Regions from separate parts of the Alkalibacillus flavidus genome, predicted to be linked through region 4. Evidence: riboswitches for the same ligand, from Rfam matches in the RefSeq annotation. Region 4 holds a riboswitch; each other region holds the start of a gene.

Region 1 (5,320 bases), on a different contig from region 4:
CGTTCATGTATTTTGCTTTATCTGATAGCATGAAAAACGCTAATTCGGCAATTTCTTCGGGTTCGCCTAAACGTTCTAACGGCACCGATTTGATCGTCCGTTGTGCCGCTTCTTCTGATTCCCATAACTTATCGGCACCACCTGTTCGGTCGATCGGTCCGGGTGCAATCGCATTAGCGCGAATACCGTAACGACGCCCCCATTCAACTGCGAGCGTGCGTGTCATCGCAAGTACGCCTGCTTTAGCTGACGCTGAATGAATGACACCAGGCCCGGCATCCCACGCATACGTCGCGACCATATTAATTATCGTCCCTTTAATATCGTGTTCGATCCAATACGTGCCGACCGTATGACTACAATAATACGTGCCATTCAACACGATATCAATTACCGCATTCCAGCCGTTAGGCGACAATTTTTCAGCAGGCGCGATAAAATTACCTGCTGCATTATTGACGAGGTGATCGATCCGACCGAACCGCTCATGCACGTCTTGCACCATTTTTTCAACCTGTTCAATCTTCCTGACATCCATCGAAACGGTCATGACCTCTCCTGTCGCGTCTTGCTGGATGTCGTCTTGAGCAGCTTGCAACTTCTCCTCATTCCGTCCCGTGATGGCGACATGCGCCCCTTCTTTCGCGAATTTTTTCGCCATATACATCCCCATACCGCTCGAACCGCCTGTTACAATCACAACTTCATCTTTCATGTTAGACCACCTTTTTGTTCGACTTTTTAAAATGAATGAATATTCATTCGATTCATTCCTTATTGTAACGGATTGATGACGTTTTTTCAAAATCTTATGACATCCTCCTAATCCTATGCGCATCGTGCTATAATAACCTTACGTTATATAAAAGGATGACTAACTATGGGGAACAAGATGACACGCAGGTCGTTTTTAAAAAAATCAACGATCGGGACATTAAGCGCAATTGGTGCCGCTTACGGTGGTTATTATTACGCTCATGATATCGAACCACACTGGCTAACCGTAAAAGCTGACACAATTGAATCAAACCGCTTACCATCAGCTTTTCATAATGTCAAAATCGTCCAATTAAGTGATACACATCTAGGCTTTCAAGTCACGCTAGATGATATGGATAACATTGTGCGCGAAGTGAAACGGCAAAACCCTGATCTCATCGTCTTTACTGGCGACTTATTCGATAACCCATCCGACGTTTCTGATTCTCGTTATGAAAAACTCATCCCGATTTTATCGCAATTAAAAGCACCGCTCGGGCAATATTGGATATACGGCAATCATGACCACGGCGGATACGGGACAAATCCGATTCGCGACGTAATGAATGCAAGTGGCTTTACGTTACTACAAAACGACACTGTGACCCTTGAACGTGAAGGTGAGACGATCACTTTGTCAGGAGTCGATGATGTCTTATTAGGTGACCCTAAACTCGACGGGCTTATTTCAACCAATCAAGAAAACGGTTATCATATCTTACTCTGTCACGAACCCGATTTCGCAGATAATGTGGTTGATTACCCATTTGATTTACAATTATCAGGACATAGCCATGGCGGACAAGTTCAAATTCCGTTTTACGGGTATATCATCACACCATTACTCGGTCAGAAATACGTCGAAGGCAAAACGACGATCGGACAACGACCGCTTCAACTCATAACATCACGCGGACTAGGAACGACGCGCCTTCCGTTTCGCTTTTTGTGCCGGCCGGAAATTAATACAATCACGCTTAAAACAGCGCAAACGGAATAGTCAAGAAATTGTAAAATCATTCACGGTCTTGTCACACTAAATATTTCTTTCCCGTGTTAAAATATGGACAACAAAACATCTTACGGTGTAAATCCTATATAAATTGGAGTTGATGAGATCATGAAACGTTTGAATCATGTCGTGATTTATAGCGTCCTTGCATTCATAACGATTCTCACAGCCTGTAATGGCAGTTCTGCAAGCGAATTGGAGACGGAACTTGATGTCGATGTAGAATCATTTGAATATACAAATCAAAATAACGAAACGGTGAGCTTGTCTGATTTAGAAGGCACTTATTGGGTGGCTAACTTTATTTTCACCAATTGTAATACCGTCTGCCCACCAATGACCGCGAATATGGCTAGTTTACAGGAAGAAGCCAATAATGCTGACTTAGACGTAAGATTTATCTCGTTCTCCGTTGACCCTGAAGTTGACGACCCAGACAAACTAAAAACTTTTAGCGAAAAATACGATGCTGATTATAGTAACTGGGACTTTCTAACGGGCTATTCGCAAGATCATATAGAAAGTTTTGCTGCGGATTCATTTAACACATTAGTCTCTAAAGTCGATGGACAACCACAAGTGAATCACGGCACGTCTTTTGCCTTAGTTAATCCAGACGGTACAGTCATTAAAAACTACTCCGGCACGAGCAAAGAAGCGATGGATGACATATTGAACGATTTAAAAACAGTCACACAATAATGTCATCTATCATTGACATTGCTAAATAGACAACGTATGACAACATTTAATCAATTGAATACATTCTTATCGAGAGAAGTGGAGGGACTGGCCCTTTGAAGCTTCAGCAACAGGTTTTCATAACACTGTGCTAATTCCAGTAGCAACGGCTAGAAGATAAGAAGAGAAATCTATGAACACAAAGCCTCTTCTTATTTTAAGAAGAGGCTTTTTTAAATTTCACAAAGTAAGGGATTTATCATGACAAACGAAACGATTCCATTCCGCGCTGACCATGTCGGCAGCCTATTAAGATCAGAGCGACTCCATCAAGCAAGAGCAGACTTAAAAGCAGGTCAGATCAGTGCTGATGGTTTGCGGCAAGTTGAAAATGAAGAAATTAATCGCATCGTCGACAAACAAATTGAAATCGGGTTACAAGCCGTGACAGACGGTGAATTCCGTCGTACATGGTTTCATTTAGACTTTATGGAACTTTTTAATGGTATGGAAGGCTACGTTCCTGATCAAGGCTACCAATTTGCCAATAATACGAAACCGAACGCTATAACGTCCGTAACACAGGACCTATTTCATTTAACCCTAATCACCCTTTATTAAAGACTTTAACGATTTAAACGAGATCGTCGATGGGCGTGCTGTAGCCAAGTTAGCGATTCCGATTCCGAATCAGTTTTTTAACGCAGGTATTCAAAATGAAGACATTTACCCTGATATTGAGACGTATGCTGACGACATTATTCAAGCTTACCAAGATGCGATTCAAGCATTTTATGATGCTGGCGTCAGGTATTTACAATTTGATGACGTCTATATCGCCGGCTTATCAGCGCCTGACATTCCATTTAATGATGGGGCACATTCGCGTGAGTATTTAATAGATTTAGCGTTACGTGTCGTGAACGGCAGTTTAAAATATAAGCCTGATGACCTTTACGTTACCACCCATTTATGCCGCGGCAATTACCGGTCAACTTGGGCTTTTTCAGGCGGTTATGATTTAATCGCGCCGACGTTATTAGCTCACGAAAACGTCGACGGGTTCTTTTTAGAATATGATGATGAACGGTCCGGTGGTTTTGAACCGCTGAAACATATTCCAAAAGACGGGCCTCGTGTTGTTTTAGGCTTATTAACCTCTAAAGACGGCGCTCTTGAAGATCGTGACACCGTGATTAGGCGTGTCGAAGAAGCGTCACAGTATGTGCCACACGACCAGCTACGCCTCAGCCCGCAATGTGGCTTTGCATCAACCCATCACGGCAACGAATTAACCGAAGACGAACAATGGGAAAAGTTGCGTTATATCGTTGGTTTAGCCAGTGACATTTGGGCGAATGAATGACACCAAAAAAGCGACCACGGCTCATCCTCCCGTGGTCGCTTCATCCATCAATCATTCCGAATGACTAAATACACAATGAATCCTAATACAGGCATAAACAATGTCCCAAATAACACAATCATCGCGTATTCATTGCTCTTACCTTTTCGTTTCGCATCTCGATACGACCAGATACTGGTCACTACATTCAAAACGAATAATCCTAAGCCAAACAATAAAAACAACAGTAAAAACACATCACTAAACATCGTCTCTCCCCTCTCCTCACACTATTATAAATAAATGTCATTAAAGATAAAAGATGTCTAGTGAAATAAATTGACACCGTATATTTTGACCGTATCAATTCTATGATAAACTTTAATCACTATGTCATTCATATATTACGCTTAGCTTGATGTGTTTGCCCGACTCTAGTCAAGACGTACATACTAGCACAATAGGTAAATAATCCACATCCCGCTATAAAGCTGGCGAATGCAAGCGTTGTTAAAACGGTATTCATTTGTAGGGTGTCACTAGCGACTTGTTGGTGAAATTGATTCACAGCGATTAATACAACCATAAACAACGTCGTAACACTCATCCAATAGGCTAAACTATAAGTTAACACTTGTCGTAACACACGTTTTACAACATATGTGATTGTTAAATAAATACTGGTTAACAGTATGAGCCATAGACTAATCATAGGCCAGTACGTCAAACTGAAATCGATCCACGCTTGCATATGCACCACTCCCTTATCTATAGCATAAGCAGCGTGCCTACGATTTAAACATTATCATAAGGTGGTCAACAATCATGGAACAATACTTAAACGAAAACGTTAAAAATTTAGCAATCTCGGGAATCCGTCAATTTTTCAACCTAGTATCAGGCAAAGACGATGTCGTATCACTAACGATCGGTCAGCCTGATTTTGCAACACCTGAGCATATAAAAGATGCGGCTAAACAAGCGCTTGATGACAATCGCACCGTTTATACGCCTAACGCGGGCATATTAGAATTGCGCCAAGCGATCGCTTCATACACACAAGAACGGTATCACTTACACTATGATCCTGAAGACGAAATTATCGTAACGGCTGGTGCATCACAAGCAATTGATATTTCGCTTCGGACTATTTTAGAACCTGGTGATGAAGTCATTTTACCTGGACCTGTATACCCTGGGTACGAACCATTAATTCGTTTAGCCGGCGCTACACCTGTACATGTTGATACACGTGATAACGGATTTAAATTAACCGCTGAATTAATCGATCCCTATGTGACTGATCGAACAAAATGCATTATTTTGCCTTATCCTTCAAATCCGACTGGGGTTTCCTTAAATGAAACGGAATTAAAGACATTAGCTGACTATATTCAAACAAAACCAATCTTTCTACTAGCTGATGAAATTTATAGTGAATTAACATATGACGGTGACCATGTGTCGATTGCACAATTTGAAGAGATTAGAAAACAAACAATCGTCATTCAAGGGGTATCTAA
Region 2 (5,320 bases), on a different contig from region 4:
TCTGGTGACACCGTCGTCGATGCAACACTCGGTAATGGTCATGACAGTGTGTTTTTAAGTCAAACAGTAGGTTCTAATGGCCATGTATACAGCTTTGATATTCAGGTAGAGGCTATCACTGAAGCGAAACAATTATTTAACCGTGAACAAACCGAAAACGTTACAACTGTTCAATTAGGGCACGAGCATGCATCGTCTTATTTACAAGATCGAGGTGTTCAGTCGATTGGTGGGGCGATTTTTAATTTAGGTTTTTTACCGGGTGGAGATGAAGAAATTACGACACATGCTGACACGACGATACAAGCGATTGACGGTATATTTTCATTGCTAAAATCGAAGCGAATGATTGTCATTGTAGTTTATCCTGGCCATGAAACGGGACAAACTGAAAAGAATCAACTCATGACATATTTAAAGCAACAAAAGCCGTCAACTATGGATGTCGCGATGTATCATTTAGTGAACCGTAGTGACAAAGCACCATTTGTCGTCGGTTTATACAAAAAATAGTGCGCAGAACATTATCATACTCCTGCGCACTACTTAAATTTCATCTTGTATTTGTAGCGACGATAAACGCGACCTCCGACATAAACAATACGTGAACGCCACCCCGCTTCACGCAATAACTCTTTAGCGACTTTCATTTGCTCAGTCGTTTGACGCATTTTATCATCTGACAAATATAAACCGACTAAACCGTCCACAATGAGCTGATGAAAACGAGCATCATCAACACCTTGCAAATCGCGTCTTGCCCGTTTGATCATATGTTTCATTCGACTCACTTTCTCATCTTCATCGTGATAATAGTCTATAAAATTCAAATCTCCCTCTGCTGCATCTTCCTCTTGGTCGATTAAGTAATCTAATAAAATATGTAACCCTTGTAATGAAGGGAAGAAAGCGTCTTCAACCATTCGCCCTTTATTATCCCCATTCAACCCATAAGCGACTAAACAAAAGACACCTAACGTTGAGCCTGTCGCAGCTGAAAATTCGTACCACCTTAAATTAGGATCTTGATTATAATGATCATACCAAGCTGTTAAACGCGGAATTCGCTCTTCCTCTGTTACATGCTTATGAACTTGCAAATCGACATAAAGCGACGCTAAACGTTCGATATGAGGTTGGATGTCGATATAATTCGGTATCGATCGGATGACGTTTTGACATTGGTCGACAAGCTTTTGTAAATAATGATGATCGTCTTGATCATCGCGATAAGCGTAATAATTTTTCTTATAACTATCAGCGCCTAGTCGGATCGCATCTAATTGTGCCTCGTGCAATTGCCTGAAATCGTCTGGGTCAAGCGATTGGCTACGATCACATAAGTTATCCAAATAATCACTAATCGTTTGATAAGCGACAATAAACTTAATCGCTTCACCCCAACGCTCTCTAGCTAATGTCGCGTAAATCGACCCACCTTCACAATGGAATGTCTTCGTATTCATACTAGCTAATGCTTGCGTTCTTAGTTCATCATTAGGAATTTGTCTAGCTTCCTTCCGCCAATGATTTAATTCTTGATTAACAACAGGAAATAATTGTCGAAATGATGTTGTTAACAACTGCCTGATCGATGACGGCGCCTTCATATCTTCACCCCTACTCTGCTTTTATTAACCGTTCAGTAAAATTGAGCGCTTCTTGAAAAACATCCTCGCGCTCTGGTTCATTGAACACTTCATGGTATAAGTTTGGCCAAAGAACAAACTGTTTATCAACGACAGCTAATTTGTCATAAAAATGACGTACAGCGTGTTGATCGACGAGGTGATCGTCACCCGCTTGCAAAAACAAAATCGGTAAATCGGGGTAGTATCGTATTGAATCAAAGGCTTTGTCTATGGCTCTATTAAACTCATGAAACCACCGAACCGATACTTGATGTAAAAAATAAGGGTCGGCTGCATCACTTTCATGAAAATCTTCGTTGCGAGTCGCCAACGTCGGGTTAATATTCGTTTTGACTCGTAGTGAAGGATAGATATAATCTAGGACTGTTGATATGTAATGAACCGCTTTAGGTGGTCCTGTTCTCATTCCTAAACCAGGAGAAGACAATATAACACCCATTACAGAATGCTTTATTTCTTGTAACGTCCGAATGGCAATTAAGCCTCCCATACTATGACCAAGCAAAAAGACCGGCAAATTAAATTGATAGGCTTCCTCTAACCATGATTCAACTGTTCGAATATATTGATTGAATGATTGAATATGGCCACGTTTCCCTTCAACTTCACCCTGTCCTGGTAAATCACCAATAATGACGTGATACCCAGCTTTAGTCCACCTATTTACTTGCCATTCATATCGTCCTGAATGCTCGAAAGCTCCGTGTACGATAACGACGACAGCTTTCCCTGCTTGACTACGATGAACTTTCATCTAATTCCTCCCCACAATATTCCGAAAAATTTGTTATAATTATCTTATCACATTTTCCATTCAGGAGGGCAAACATGATATTACCCTATAATGAACAATATCCAATGATTGATCCAACCGCATACATAGCAGATGATGCCGTTATATCGGGTGACGTAACAATTGGTGCATACAGCAGTGTCTGGTTCAAAACGGTGATAAGAGGTGACGTATCACCGACTCACATTGGCCAAAACGTCAACATTCAAGACCAAAGCATGTTGCATCAAAGCCCGAATCAGCCATTAGTGCTCGAAGACGGCGTCACCGTCGGGCACCAAGTCTTGCTTCATTCGTGCCAAATCCGAAAAAACGCCTTAATAGGTATGGGCTCAACGATTTTAGACGGTGCAGAGATTGGCGAGAATGCCTTTATTGGTGCAGGCAGTTTAGTACCACCAGGCAAAACGATTCCCCCAAACACACTCGCTTTCGGGAGACCAGCCCAAGTCATTCGCGAAATTACTGATGACGATATTCAAGAAATGAACCGCATTCGTCAATCGTACGTCGACAAAGGCCAAGTCTATAAACAAGAACAACAAAATAGAAAGCCCTAAATAAAAAAGGTTGAACACGAAAGCATCTCTTTCATGTTCAACCTTTACTTTAATTTATGTTCGCTTTAAGCGTCTCGACACGATCCGTTTGTTCCCACGTGAACTGCTCATCGGAACGACCGAAATGGCCGTACGCTGCAGTCTTTTTATAAACAGGTCGGCGCAAATCAAGCATTTTAATAATACCTGCAGGACGGAGGTCAAATGTTTGACGTACAGCCTCGACAAGTTTTTCTTCAGATACTTGTCCTGTTCCAAATGTATCTATCGAAATCGACACAGGCTGCGCCACTCCGATCGCATACGCTAATTGTACCTCACACTGATCCGCTAATCCCGCTGCGACTATATTTTTCGCAACGTAACGAGCGGCATAAGCAGCTGATCGGTCCACTTTTGTTGCATCTTTACCACTAAATGCCCCGCCACCGTGGTGCGCATAACCACCATACGTATCGACAATGATTTTTCGACCCGTTAAACCGGCATCACCTTGAGGCCCGCCAATCACGAAACGACCTGTTGGATTGATGAAGTATTTTGTTTCAGCATCAATTAATGTTTCCGGCACAACTGGTTTAATGACGTGTTCTTGTACGTCTTCTTTAATTTGTTCTAAATCAATTTCAGGATGGTGTTGAGTTGAAATCACAATCGTATCCACACGCTCAGGTTGTCCATTTTCATCATATTCTACCGTGACTTGAGTCTTACCATCTGGTCGTAAATACGGTACGAGTTCTGTTTTCCGCACGTCAGCTAAACGCTTCGCTAATTTATGCGACAATGAAATCGGAAGTGGCATCAGTTCTTTCGTTTCATTACTTGCGTAACCAAACATCAAACCTTGATCTCCAGCACCAATCGCTTCAATTTCATCATCTGACATATGTCCTTCTCGTCGCTCATATGCTTCATCGACCCCTTGAGCAATATCAGCCGACTGCTCATCAATTGACGTTAGTACCGCGCACGTTTCAAAATCGAATCCATATTTTGCACGTGTATAGCCGATATCTTTGACCGTATCACGCACAATCGTAGGTATATCAACATACGTTGATGTTGTGATTTCTCCAGACACTAAAACAAGTCCAGTCGTAATAGTTGTTTCACAAGCAACACGCGCGTTTGGATCGCGTGATACGATTTCATCTAATATCGCATCCGAAATTTGATCCGACATTTTATCAGGATGGCCTTCAGTAACTGACTCCGACGTAAATAAACGACGTTGATTCGCCATAATTCCATTTCCTCCTCAATCATTAATTGCTACGATTTTTTATCCCCTATGGAAAATAAGATAACCATTTCATATAGTTTCGCTTTATTTCGCATCATGAGCTTTGTTAGAATTAATTTAATATACACATGATGTGAAACTGGTATATCGTCATAAAAAAACCTTTCCCATTTTAGACAAGGGAAAGGTAATGATCGCCTTTCGCTCTTATCGTCCAAGGGTTACCTTGCATCAGGATGAGCACCTGTCACGTTGTGATGGTTGCCGAGCTTCATCGGGCCTGTTCCCTCCACTTACTCTGGATAAGAGAAATTTCGTTTACTGATATATCATAACGCGATGCCTATGACGTGTCAAATGACGACGCTTTTCACACATGAAAATTTTCAAACGAAATCAATTGTGAAAATTATATGAATAGTGTGGTTTAATTTTTAAAATGTGTTATACTAATAGCGAATGACGTCATACACATAAATACATATTAAATAAAGGGTGATCTGACAATGAAAACAATTGAAGCCGATACACTCGTATCACGGTTATCCAATGCTGATCAAACGGAGAAAAATTTATCAATTGCAGAACTTGTTGAAAACATATTAGCTCGTGAGGAAGGGATTTTAACATCTACTGGCGCTGTGCGTGCCACAACTGGTCATTACACAGGGCGTTCACCGAAAGATAAATTTGTCGTGGAAGATGAGGAAACGAAAGACCGACTGGATTGGGGAGAAGTTAATCAACCTATTTCAGAAGATGTGTTTAATCAACTGCTTCAAAAGGTAACAGACTATTTAGCCGAACGAGATCAATTATTTTCTTTCAAAGGATTTGCGGGTGCTGATGAAAAACATCGTTTACCGATCGAGGTTATTACCGAATTTGCATGGCACAACTTATTCGCCAATCAAATGTTCATTAGACCAAGTGATTCCGAATTAGCTGAACATGAAACGACATTCTCTGTCATTTCAGCCCCTCATTTTAAAGCGAATCCTGAAGTCGACGGGACGAATTCGGAAACGTTCATCATCGTGTCATTCAAACATCGAATCGTCTTAATCGG
Region 3 (5,320 bases), on a different contig from region 4:
GAGTTACCTGAAGAAGGGGACGAGCTAGCATTGGATCAACCGTTCGGTAGTGTTGAATCTGTTAAAACGGTATCTGAGTTGTATGCACCTGTTTCTGGTAAAGTCGTTGAGGTGAACGACGAATTAGAAGATAGCCCAGAGCTTGTCAACGAATCACCACATGATCAAGCGTGGATGGTTGTCGTTGAAGTATCAGACAAATCCGAGTTGGACAAACTAATGGATGTTGATGCTTACAAACAAATGGTTGATGACGAATAATTCCATAAAGAACAAGAAGGCTGATCTTTATTAAAGGTCAGTCTTTTGTAACTTCAAATAGATTTAGGTGACCAATAATGGATACATTATCACGCGTGTTAATTGTTGAGGGTAAACAAGACCGTCGCAAATTACAGGCGGTTTTAGAACATGATGAAGCCATTCTCTGTACGTTTGGAACCGTGAGTCCGTTTGCGATCGATGAAATGATTGAAAATTACGATCTATTGGATCGAGATGTTTATATTTTTACCGATACGGATGAACCAGGTAAAAAATTAAGAAAACAATTAAATCACGAATTATCCCATGCCCAAAATTTATACGTCGATGCAAAATACCGACAAGTTGAAGATACACCGGAACATGTGATAGCGTCAGTATTACAAGCAGCGAATTTTAAAGTAAAGGTTAAATTTCTGAAGGGGTCGGAATAGCATGCAAGAAATAGATGGTAAACAGGCACAATTCATGGTCGGAAAGAAACAACATCATATTGTTTTCGTGAACAGCCCGTTTTGTGGAACGTGTAAAGTGGCAAAACGCATGCTACATTATATCGAAGAAACGTTAGGCGATGAAAAATTTTATGAATTGAATGCGACACTAGCACCTGAGTTCATGCAACAATATAACATCACGAGTGTGCCATGTTTACTCGTTGTGAAGCAAGGTGAAGCGGTTGAGCGATTATATACCTTTCATTCCGTGCCGTATTTATTAAAAGAAATGGGTCCGTATTTAGTGATTGAGAAAACGGAGACATCATAAAAAAGGCTGGGACAGAAGGGCATTAAATTGTGCAAAAGACGAATGATTGGATATCATTTCAGCTAAGCACTAATGAAGCGGAATCAAAACACGTAGACGCCTGGTCGACTAATTCTGCGCCTGCGAGTACTCGGCGCAGAATTAGTCAAGGAAGCTTATGAAATCAGCTTTTGTGACCAACGTCGACATTAGACCGTCCGGGTCGTCACGGGAACAGCACGAAGGCGCACAGGACGTGGGTCACTTCGGCGTTCGGACAGGACGTCCGGTACTTAGCCGAAGTTCCTTTGTCCCCCGAGGGATGCACCTGCGTCTTCTCGTATCGCTTCGAAGCAGGCTTCCTCGGTGCAAGTTGCAAGGAAGCATATTCGATGAGGTTGCCTGGCTCGAGCCGTGCCCCGGTAAAGGAAACACGGCGATTGCGCCAGCAGAGCCGATGTTGAGTTTATGTCACGAAGAACCAAGCGAAGTGTTTTGATGAAGCGTCATTCAAACAGGAAACCCGAACAATTTATTTTATTAAAATTGTTCGGGTTTTACTTTGTTTAATTAGGCTTTGTGCCAACCTCGTTTCACATTATTGAGCTGGGAAATAGTCGCCGACGATTTTAATCACTTCAACGAAATCGTCTTGATCGCCAAAGTGCCCAACTATGTTACCTTCTAAATCAATCAAAATTGTTGTAGGAACACCGTCAGACTCGTATTGGTCATACACCTCACGACCGTTATCTTTCAAAACAGGTTGTGTTAAAAATTGCTCTTGGAACTTGTGTGCTTCTGATTCATCGCGTTCGCGTCCAGGCACGTTGATGGTAACCATTTCGATGTTGTCGTGGCGCATCGTTTTATAAAACTGTTCTTTTTTCGGTAAATCACGAGAACAATCAGGGCACCAAGATACCCAAAATGTTAAAATAATCACTTTCTTGCCAATATAATCATTTAAATTAAATGTTTCATGCGGATTGTCTAAATACGGAAGTTCAAACATGGGTGCTTTCATACTCTCAGTCCTTTATTAAAATTTTTTGTTTAAAAACAATTGACCTTCTTCTATACCTATGCTAACATACAATTCATTGAAAGTTGAATAATGAACTTCTTATCCAGAGAGGCGGAGGGAACGGCCCTATGAAGCCCGGCAACCGTTATGACAAGCTCATAATTGGTGCTAATTCCTGCAATGTGAAGGCATTGTAAGATAAGACGGAGTAAACCTCTTTCTTGTTCTTACAAGGAAGTTTTTTTATTCAGCAATACATTAATAGACTAACGTGATAATGAATTAAAACATAATCTCTTATCCAGAGAGGTGGAGGGACAGGCCCTGTGAAGCCCGGCAACCGTCATGATGTCATGATAGGTGCTAATTCCTTCAAAGCATGTGCTTTGAAAGATAAGAGAACGACTGGTTAATCATCTTGCAAACCTTTCTGTTCTCTTATATGGCAGAAAGGTTTTTTTATGTTTGAACGATTTGTTACTGACAACGAGGAGGGAACGCTTGTGATATCGATTAAACAATTATCGAAATCGTTTAAAACAAAAGATCAAACAGTCCAAGCTGTTGATAATGTGTCACTCAATATAGAGAAGGGTGATATATTTGGAGTCATTGGTTATAGCGGTGCTGGTAAAAGTACCTTTGTTCGTTTAATTAATCGATTGGAAGATCCGACTGACGGTGAAATCATTTTAAATGGCCAAGATATGACAGACTTAAGCAAGTCGCAATTACGTTTAGAACGCCAAAAGATCGGGATGATTTTTCAACATTTTAATTTACTTTGGTCACGTACCGTTTATGAAAATGTCGCATTCCCACTTGAAATAGCTGGGGTTCCAAAGGCAGAGCGCGAAAGCCAAGTACTTGAATTAATCGAGCTCGTCGGTTTAAAAGGGCGGGAACAATCGTATCCATCGCAACTAAGTGGTGGGCAAAAACAGCGTGTTGGCATCGCTCGTTCACTAGCGAACGACCCGAAAGTGTTATTATGCGACGAGGCGACATCAGCATTAGACCCTGAAACGACCGATGACATTTTAGACTTGCTCGTTTCGATTAATGAAAAATTAGATTTAACGATTATTTTGATTACGCACGAAATGCACGTCATACAGAAGATTTGTCATCGTGTTGCGGTCATGGAACAAGGGACTGTCGTCGAGCAAGGGGACGTATTGGATGTCTTTATGAATCCGCAATCGAAAACGACGAAACGATTCGTCCAACAATTAAACCCACAAGAAGGGTCGGTCGATGAGTTAAAAGAATTTATAACATCTGACGATCATTCCGAAGTGGTGAAATTACATTTTGTTGGACATAATGCGAAACGCGCGTTGATCAGTGATGTGTCGAAGCAATTTGATATCAACGTGAACATTTTACAAGGCTCGATTTCGCCGACCCAAGAAGGGGCTTACGGCACGCTTTATGTTGAATTCCAAGGAGAGCCCGAGACGATTGAAAGCGTGATGAATTACGTCATGTCGACAGGTGTAGAAGTTGAGGTGATTAAACATGTTGAGTAATTTATTCCCAAACGTCGAAATGGATAAAATGTGGGTTGCCACATATGAAACGCTTTATATGACGTTCATTTCAGTATTCGGCACATTTGTACTCGGTATATTACTCGGACTATTGCTATATTTAACGGCTAAAGGGAATTTGTGGCAAAACCAAACGCTTAATTCGATTGTCGCTTCTGTCGTTAACGTATCGCGTGCGATTCCGTTTATTATCTTAATTTTACTCTTATTCCCATTTACAGACTTTATACTCGGCACCATTCGTGGGCCGAATGCCGCATTACCAGCTCTCATTGTAGGGTCAGCACCTTTCTATGCAAGACTCGTTGAGATTGGCTTGAAAGAAGTTGACAAAGGCGTGATTGAAGCGGCAAAAGCGATGGGTGCAAAAACGCGTACGATTATTTTTAAAGTGCTATTGCCAGAATCAATGCCAGCTCTTATCTCTGGTATTACCGTTACAGCGATTGCGTTAATTAGTTATACCGCTATGGCCGGTGTGATTGGAGCTGGCGGGTTAGGCGACCTTGCTTATATGGAAGGGTTCCAACGTCGAAATAACGATGTCGTCTTAGCTTGTACGATCTTCATCGTTGTTATTGTATTCATTTTCCAATTCCTTGGCGATTGGATTTCAAAACGAATCGATCACCGTTAATTAATGAGTATTGGACTCGTTAAGATAAATTATAGAAACAAATTTAAGAGGAGTTTTAACATGAAAAAAACATTATTCTTTTTAGGAACAGTATTACTAGCTATCGTCTTAGTTGGTTGTGGAACAGGCGAAGCTGATGGTAACAGCAATAGTAGTAATGAAGGTAGTAACGGAAACAGTGATGAGCCAGTTGAATTAACAGTTGGTGCAACACCAGTCCCACACACTGAAGTGTTAGAAGAAGCGAAGCCACTCCTTGAAGAAGAAGGTATTAACTTAACGATTGAAACGTTTCAAGATTACATTTTACCGAATGAAGCGTTAGCAGATGGTACGTTAGATGCGAACTATTTCCAACACATTCCTTACTTAGAGGATCAAAAAGAACAAGCTGGTTATGATTTCGTTAACCTTGGCGGTATTCATATCGAGCCGATGGGTATTTATTCAAAAAATATTGATGATATTGAGAATGTCGAAGAAGGTACAGACGTGATTATGAGTCGTTCAGTTGCTGACCATGGTCGTATCCTTTCCTTATTACAAGAACATGGTCTTGTTGAATTAGACCCAGATGTTGATCCTGTAGCATCAGAAGTAGATGATGTTGTAGAGAATCCGAAAAACTTAAACTTCGATGCAAGTATTGAAGCAGGATTTTTAGTTGAAAACTATAAGCGTGAAGAAGATGCACTAGTGGCGATCAATACAAACTATGCGATTGAAGGCGGCTTGAAACCGACAGAAGATGCGTTAATCGTTGAGGGTTCTGAATCACCATATGCGAACGTGATTGCTGCACGTGCAGAAGATGAAGATTCTGAAACGCTTCAAACATTAGTGGAAGTTCTTCGTTCAGATGAAATTCAAACGTTCATGGAAGAAGAATACGACGGTGCGGTTGTACCAGTTAACGAATAATTCAGCAAATTCAAAGCATTTGGCGATATGTTAAAGCATTTATGACGATTTATAAAGAGAAGGAGTATGAGCAAAGTGGAACTGTTCATACTCTTCTTTTTGTTTTTCAATGGCGTTATATGCGATTTTTGACAGAAGATAAGGCGTGTTATGATAATACATGTAAACAAA
Region 4 (5,320 bases):
ATCCAAAGAGTTATAGCGATCATTAAGCCTTCTATCCCAAAAGCAGCGGCTGCGGTTAAGAATAAAAGGCGGAAGATCCGATTCGCTAAACTGATTTCGTAACTAGGCGTGGCGTAACTACCAATGACAGCGGCTGCAATGTACAAAATGACTTCGTGCGTAAACAATCCTACTTCAACGGCAATTTCACCGATTAAAATAGCTGACACTAGACCGAGGGCAGTCGCTAATGCGCTCGGTGTATGGATCGCGGCCATTCGCAACACTTCTACACCCACTTCGGCGATTAAAAACTGGACGAATATCGGGATTTCTCCAGGTTGCTCTATACCGATGAAGTGGAATGTCTCGGTTCCTAAGTCAGGGCTCGTGGCGAGCAAATACCAACTTGGCAGTAAAAATAAAGCAATAACGATTGCTGCGAAGCGAATCCAACGCAAAAACATGCCGACTACCGGCGCTTGGCGGTATTCTTCGGCGTGTTGTAAATGGTGCCAAAATGTCGTCGGACAGATCATGACACTCGGTGAGCCATCAACAATGATTAAGACGTGGCATTCTAGTAAATGAACAGCCGCGGTATCCCCTCGCTCTGTGTAGCGCACTAACGGATAGGGACTAAGTCGTTTGCCGAATAGATATTCTTCAAGCGTTTTTTCTCCCATTGGCAAACCGTCTACATCAATCGCCTCAATCGATTGTTTTAGACGGTCAACGCTTGATTGATCCGCTATACTATCAATATAAGTAATCGCAATATCTTTTTTCGATCGTGTGCCAACTTGTAAATATTCCATATTGAGTGAGCGGTCACGGATGTGACGCCGAATTAAGCCAGCGTTAAATATGATGGTTTCGACAAAACCGTCCCGCGGCCCGCGCACAACGCGCTCTAAATCAGGTTCTTGCGGCGAGCGAATTGTATACTCGCGGGTATCGACTAAGATCGCTTCATCGCACTCTTCAATGATAAACGCCGATTGCCCAGATAAGATTTGTGTGATGATACCCTCTAAATCATTGGATGTTTCTACTTCTTGGTGTGGTATGATTGATTGCGTTAACGTTTTGATAGGGTGGCGTTTGAGGCTATCGGGTTCTAAATGTTTTAAGCTTTTTAACGTTTCCACGAGTGAATAAGTATTCGCAAAACCGTCGACATAAAATAATGCAATTTTGTGGTCACCATAGACGAGTTGGTGATGAATGACATCGAAATTTTGATCGACGCGAAGCTCATCTAATAAGTATTGGACATTGTGTTTAAAATGTTTGGAAACAGGTTTTTTGGAAGCATCCATGATGTCACCTTCTTTAAACGGACTTAGTGTTAGTATTGAAAGGTGAGGTCAACTTATACGCAAAAAAGGATGATATAGGTGAAAATAATAGGACGGATAGGTGTTTTGTTTTTTGTTATACCGGCGATTATAGGATTTGGAGAAGTGGGGAGGACAGGATCTGAATCCGTATGGCTCGTTTACTCGCTTTTGTTCGGTTTGAGTTTACTTCAAATTGGGTTTATGGAGTGGTTAAGAGTTGAAAAGCGAACTATGGTGAAGGTAAGTTTAGTAGCCATCGTTGTTGCTATTCCGTTTTTAATGATGAGTCAGTTTGTGTCGTTATTAGATTTAGCAGGGGAAGTCGGGCAAGACGTGATATATAACCATGTTAGTTTATGGCCGGTGGGTGCTTTGTCATTAGGTTTTCCGGTAGGCTTACTGTTATTAGGCGTTGCTTTATTTAAGGATGGTCACCGTAGAGGGATTGGTTTATCACTCGCAGCTGTTGTGATGGCAAGCGGCCTTGTGATCGAACCGTTCGTGCATCATATTGGCATTATGCTAGTGTCTGTTATGTTATGGGTGGTATGGTCACAAAAATAAAACATCTCCACGCCTTTTAAAAGGTGTGGAGATGATTAAGGTTTACATACCCATATCTTGCATCATGGCGTCATTCATCATTTGGTTCAATTCTTCAAATGTAATGATCTCTTCGTTTTCAGGGTCAATCGAAAACTCTACATCACCATTCATGTTGCTGTAGGTGGATTCCATTGACATATAAAATTGCATTGAATCGTCCGACTCAGGGTCTTCGAATAATAGATCAGCTTCAAATTGGTCTTCTTGAATTTGATCGTCTTCAATGACCATCGACATATCAAACTGTTCCACGGTTAAGACTTCTGACATTTCTTCCATCATCGTGTCAAAGTCTTGGTCCATCGTTGCCATGTCTTCTTCATTGAACATTTCATCGAACTCTTCCATAAAGGCTTCCATTAGGTAGCGGAAGTCCTCTTGAGTGAATGATACAGTATAGCGGCCGTCTTCTTGTGTGAATTCAGAACCGTCTTTTTGTTCTAGAAAATCATTCATAATCGTTTGGGCACGCTGTTGTAATTCTTCTTCATCGATTTCCGGCATATCTTGACCTTCGACGTTTTGCATCTCTTGTAAGTCCATTTTGATTAATTTACCTTTAGCTTCTTCAGGGACTGGGAACATCATGCCCAGGCTCTCTGTTAAACTGTCGGTTTTCATATACATCGTTTGGTTTTCAAGATCTTGCAAGAATGGAAGTTTAAAGTCTAACGTAAACGGTGGCATTGAACCGCTGACGTCTAATACAGCTTCTTGTAATTGTTGATTCGAATCATATGTTTGATCCACTTGTAATTCTAAATCGTTAATCACGCTCGTTAATTGATTAAACATCGGGTCGTTCATGTCACCGTTTAATTCAAAATCTAAACTAGATGACGACTGGTAGCTTTCGGCGTTCATAAGGCCATCGAATGCGTCGACCACCACTTCCTTATCGCTGCGACTTTCTCCACATGCTGCTAATAAGACAACGAGTGCAATAACAGCAGTGACTAGAAGTCTTTTCATACTTGTATTCCCCTCTCCTAAATAATTACAACCTAATCATAACATATTTTGACTGCACAAAGTGTTGAAAGTCGTAAATTTATTGCATGATTTTTTATCCAGCTTAAGTTATTAAATAATTCCGCTTAGTTATTTCAAAAGGTCGCTCATTTATGAAATAAATATAAGGAGTTATCTCAAAACTGAAGAGGTGCTATAAATATACCCGCGCTAAAATAGTTAGCGCGGGTGAGGTGCATGCCTTTATTTCTCCCATTCTGCTTTATGAGCATCAGGGTCACGTTCGTTGTGGGGAAGGCCGGCTACGATCGCTTCATAGCGTAAATAATGTTCGAAAGCGTCTGGTCCGAGTTCTTTTAACTTCAAAACAGCATCTTCGGTAATGGTAAAGGTTAGTTGTTCTTTCGCGTTTTTGGATAATGTGAATAAATAATAGGGTTTTGTTTCGTGTTCACCTATTTCATCTAGTACATCGTCACGTTCAGCTTCAACACGACGATGCGTGATAGCCCAATTGTAATATTCTTCATTCAGTCGCTCTTGAAGGACTCGTGCCGCAACGGACACCACTTGGCTCGCATCAGCATGCTTCATATACATCGATTTCGCAAAACTCATTTAAACATCGCTCCTTTTTATCGTGAATGACGACAAATTATCAAGCGATTGATTGGGATGAGCGTCACGTTCGAACCTCCTTTCATCGAATTAGACATAAAAAAAGCCTGTCACTCGGTGATCGAATGACAGGCTTCACTTACCGCTCAATATCACTCATCACCCAGGTGATAGTCACCTGCTGGTAGGGGCACCTTAACGTTTGTCAGGTTGCCGTGGGGTCTTAGAGCCAGTTCTCTTACCCACTCTTGATAATATGTCCACCATTAGTTTAACAAATATTGAATCGAATGTCTAATATTAGTCTTTTTGCACAATAAAGCGTAGCTTTGTCTCGCCAACAGATATGCGAGCAGGCGTCGTGATGTACGTTTCCCCATCGGTATCGACTTCTAATGATTGATCAGATTGGACATTAATCGCCCTCGTTTGGAAATGGCGAATTTGCTCGATTTGTTTTGAACGGCTAAACACATTTTTCAAGGATAGCCATTCTTTAATCGTATTCATATTTGATTCTTCCACGACGATGACATCTAACAAGCTGTCGTTGACTGAGATATCATCTATTGGAAAATGGTGAGTCCCGATAAAATACCCGTTCATCACGAGCAACATCGCTGCATCGATTTCATAGTCTCCATCTTCAGATGTCACATAAAACCGTTTCGTGTCACCTTCTTGGAAAGACTGAATTGCACTTATAAAATAACTTAACGTGCCAAACGATTCTTTTAGCTCTTCATCAATGCCTTCAGACGCATCTGTGATGAGTCCCATACCAGCGAAATTCGTATAGTAGTGGTCATTAATCTTGACAATATCAAAGTCTTGAATTGTATGGTTGTCTAATAGAGCACCGAATTTTTTAAGGTTTTGAGGCAAGCCAAGCGTTCTCGAAAAATCATTACACGTCCCGCCAGGTAATAATAATATCGGTGGCACATTGTCTGTTTCCGCTAACTCATTCACCGCTGTATGTAAAGTCCCGTCGCCCCCGTACAAAATGAGCAGATCATAATGGTGGACTTGGCGGCACTGTTCTTTCAGTTCATCTTCAGCCAACGTTTGGATGAGGCTAATCTCTTTAACGTGCGCCGATAATGCCGGCATGATTTGTCTTAGCATCGCTTCACGTTCTGCTCCATCTTTATTGCCATTGAATAAAAATAATGCGTGACGATATGTCATGTCATTACCTCCCTGTTACCACCATAATTTCCCTTTCTGAAAAAATTGAAACAATATCCTATAACGTTATGGAAATTTATAAGTATGTTAACTAAAAGACAAGTTGACCGAAGTGGTCAGTTGAATTATAATGTGACCAAAGTGGTCGAAACATAAGTGAGGTGATGGTTGTTGAAAGTTTTAGATCAGTTAGATGGCAACAAACGAATGGCTATTATTAATGCAGCGCTTCAAGAATTCACCGAGAAAGGGTTCGACAAAGCGTCCACCAATCATATCGTTAAAACAGCAGGCATAGGAAAAGGAACATTGTTTTATTATTTTCATAATAAACAAGATTTGTTTGATTCGCTCATCGAGTACTGTATCGGTGTCATACAAGATGATTTTTTAGCCCATATTGATTTTACGGAACCCGATTTTATCGAACGGATGCGGCAAGTAGCGCTTCTAAAGTTAGAAGTCCAACATGAACAGCCTTATATGTTTTATTTTTTTGCACAAATGTTAATTCATGAAGAACCTTTGCCAGAAGGCGCGAAGGCTCAAATCGACACGATGCAGGAACGAAATTATGCAGCGTTGTATAACAATGTTGACTTGACGATGTT

What was found. A riboswitch is a leader RNA that binds a small molecule or an ion and turns the genes downstream of it on or off. The one in region 4 is predicted to bind S-adenosylmethionine.
Region 1: linked by a shared signal. The riboswitch ahead of ABID56_RS00240 (5-methyltetrahydropteroyltriglutamate--homocysteine S-methyltransferase) and the one ahead of ABID56_RS10855 (hypothetical protein) in region 4 are both predicted to bind S-adenosylmethionine.
Region 2: linked by a shared signal. The riboswitch ahead of metK (methionine adenosyltransferase) and the one ahead of ABID56_RS10855 (hypothetical protein) in region 4 are both predicted to bind S-adenosylmethionine.
Region 3: linked by a shared signal. The riboswitch ahead of ABID56_RS08835 (methionine ABC transporter ATP-binding protein) and the one ahead of ABID56_RS10855 (hypothetical protein) in region 4 are both predicted to bind S-adenosylmethionine.

The regions. Positions count from the first base shown of each region.
Region 1 is NZ_JBEPMX010000001.1:42,762-48,081, reverse strand. It holds gene fadH (2,4-dienoyl-CoA reductase) at 1-715, opposite strand, end outside; gene ABID56_RS00250 (metallophosphoesterase) at 881-1,759, shown strand; gene ABID56_RS00245 (SCO family protein) at 1,880-2,473, shown strand; SAM riboswitch class I at 2,537-2,636, shown strand; partial or broken gene ABID56_RS00240 (5-methyltetrahydropteroyltriglutamate--homocysteine S-methyltransferase) at 2,714-3,818, shown strand; gene ABID56_RS00235 (PLDc N-terminal domain-containing protein) at 3,866-4,066, opposite strand; gene ABID56_RS00230 (hypothetical protein) at 4,195-4,548, opposite strand; gene ABID56_RS00225 (aminotransferase A) at 4,623-5,320, shown strand, end outside.
Region 2 is NZ_JBEPMX010000008.1:8,463-13,782, forward strand. It holds gene mnmM (tRNA 5-(aminomethyl)-2-thiouridylate-methyltransferase MnmM) at 1-513, shown strand, start outside; gene ABID56_RS08420 (tetraprenyl-beta-curcumene synthase family protein) at 543-1,610, opposite strand; gene ABID56_RS08425 (alpha/beta hydrolase) at 1,621-2,406, opposite strand; gene ABID56_RS08430 (gamma carbonic anhydrase) at 2,481-3,005, shown strand; gene metK (methionine adenosyltransferase) at 3,055-4,251, opposite strand; SAM riboswitch class I at 4,456-4,560, opposite strand; gene pckA (phosphoenolpyruvate carboxykinase (ATP)) at 4,758-5,320, shown strand, end outside.
Region 3 is NZ_JBEPMX010000008.1:79,891-85,210, reverse strand. It holds gene gcvH (glycine cleavage system protein GcvH) at 1-261, shown strand, start outside; gene ABID56_RS08850 (toprim domain-containing protein) at 339-698, shown strand; gene ABID56_RS08845 (thioredoxin family protein) at 700-1,032, shown strand; gene ABID56_RS08840 (TlpA family protein disulfide reductase) at 1,610-2,038, opposite strand; SAM riboswitch class I at 2,135-2,243, shown strand; SAM riboswitch class I at 2,333-2,438, shown strand; gene ABID56_RS08835 (methionine ABC transporter ATP-binding protein) at 2,542-3,570, shown strand; gene ABID56_RS08830 (methionine ABC transporter permease) at 3,560-4,228, shown strand; gene ABID56_RS08825 (MetQ/NlpA family ABC transporter substrate-binding protein) at 4,289-5,149, shown strand.
Region 4 is NZ_JBEPMX010000012.1:10,521-15,840, forward strand. It holds gene ABID56_RS10840 (spore germination protein) at 1-1,301, opposite strand, end outside; gene ABID56_RS10845 (hypothetical protein) at 1,446-1,886, shown strand; gene ABID56_RS10850 (hypothetical protein) at 1,929-2,900, opposite strand; gene ABID56_RS10855 (hypothetical protein) at 3,144-3,518, opposite strand; SAM riboswitch class I at 3,672-3,776, opposite strand; gene ABID56_RS10860 (diacylglycerol/lipid kinase family protein) at 3,819-4,709, opposite strand; gene ABID56_RS10865 (TetR/AcrR family transcriptional regulator) at 4,881-5,320, shown strand, end outside.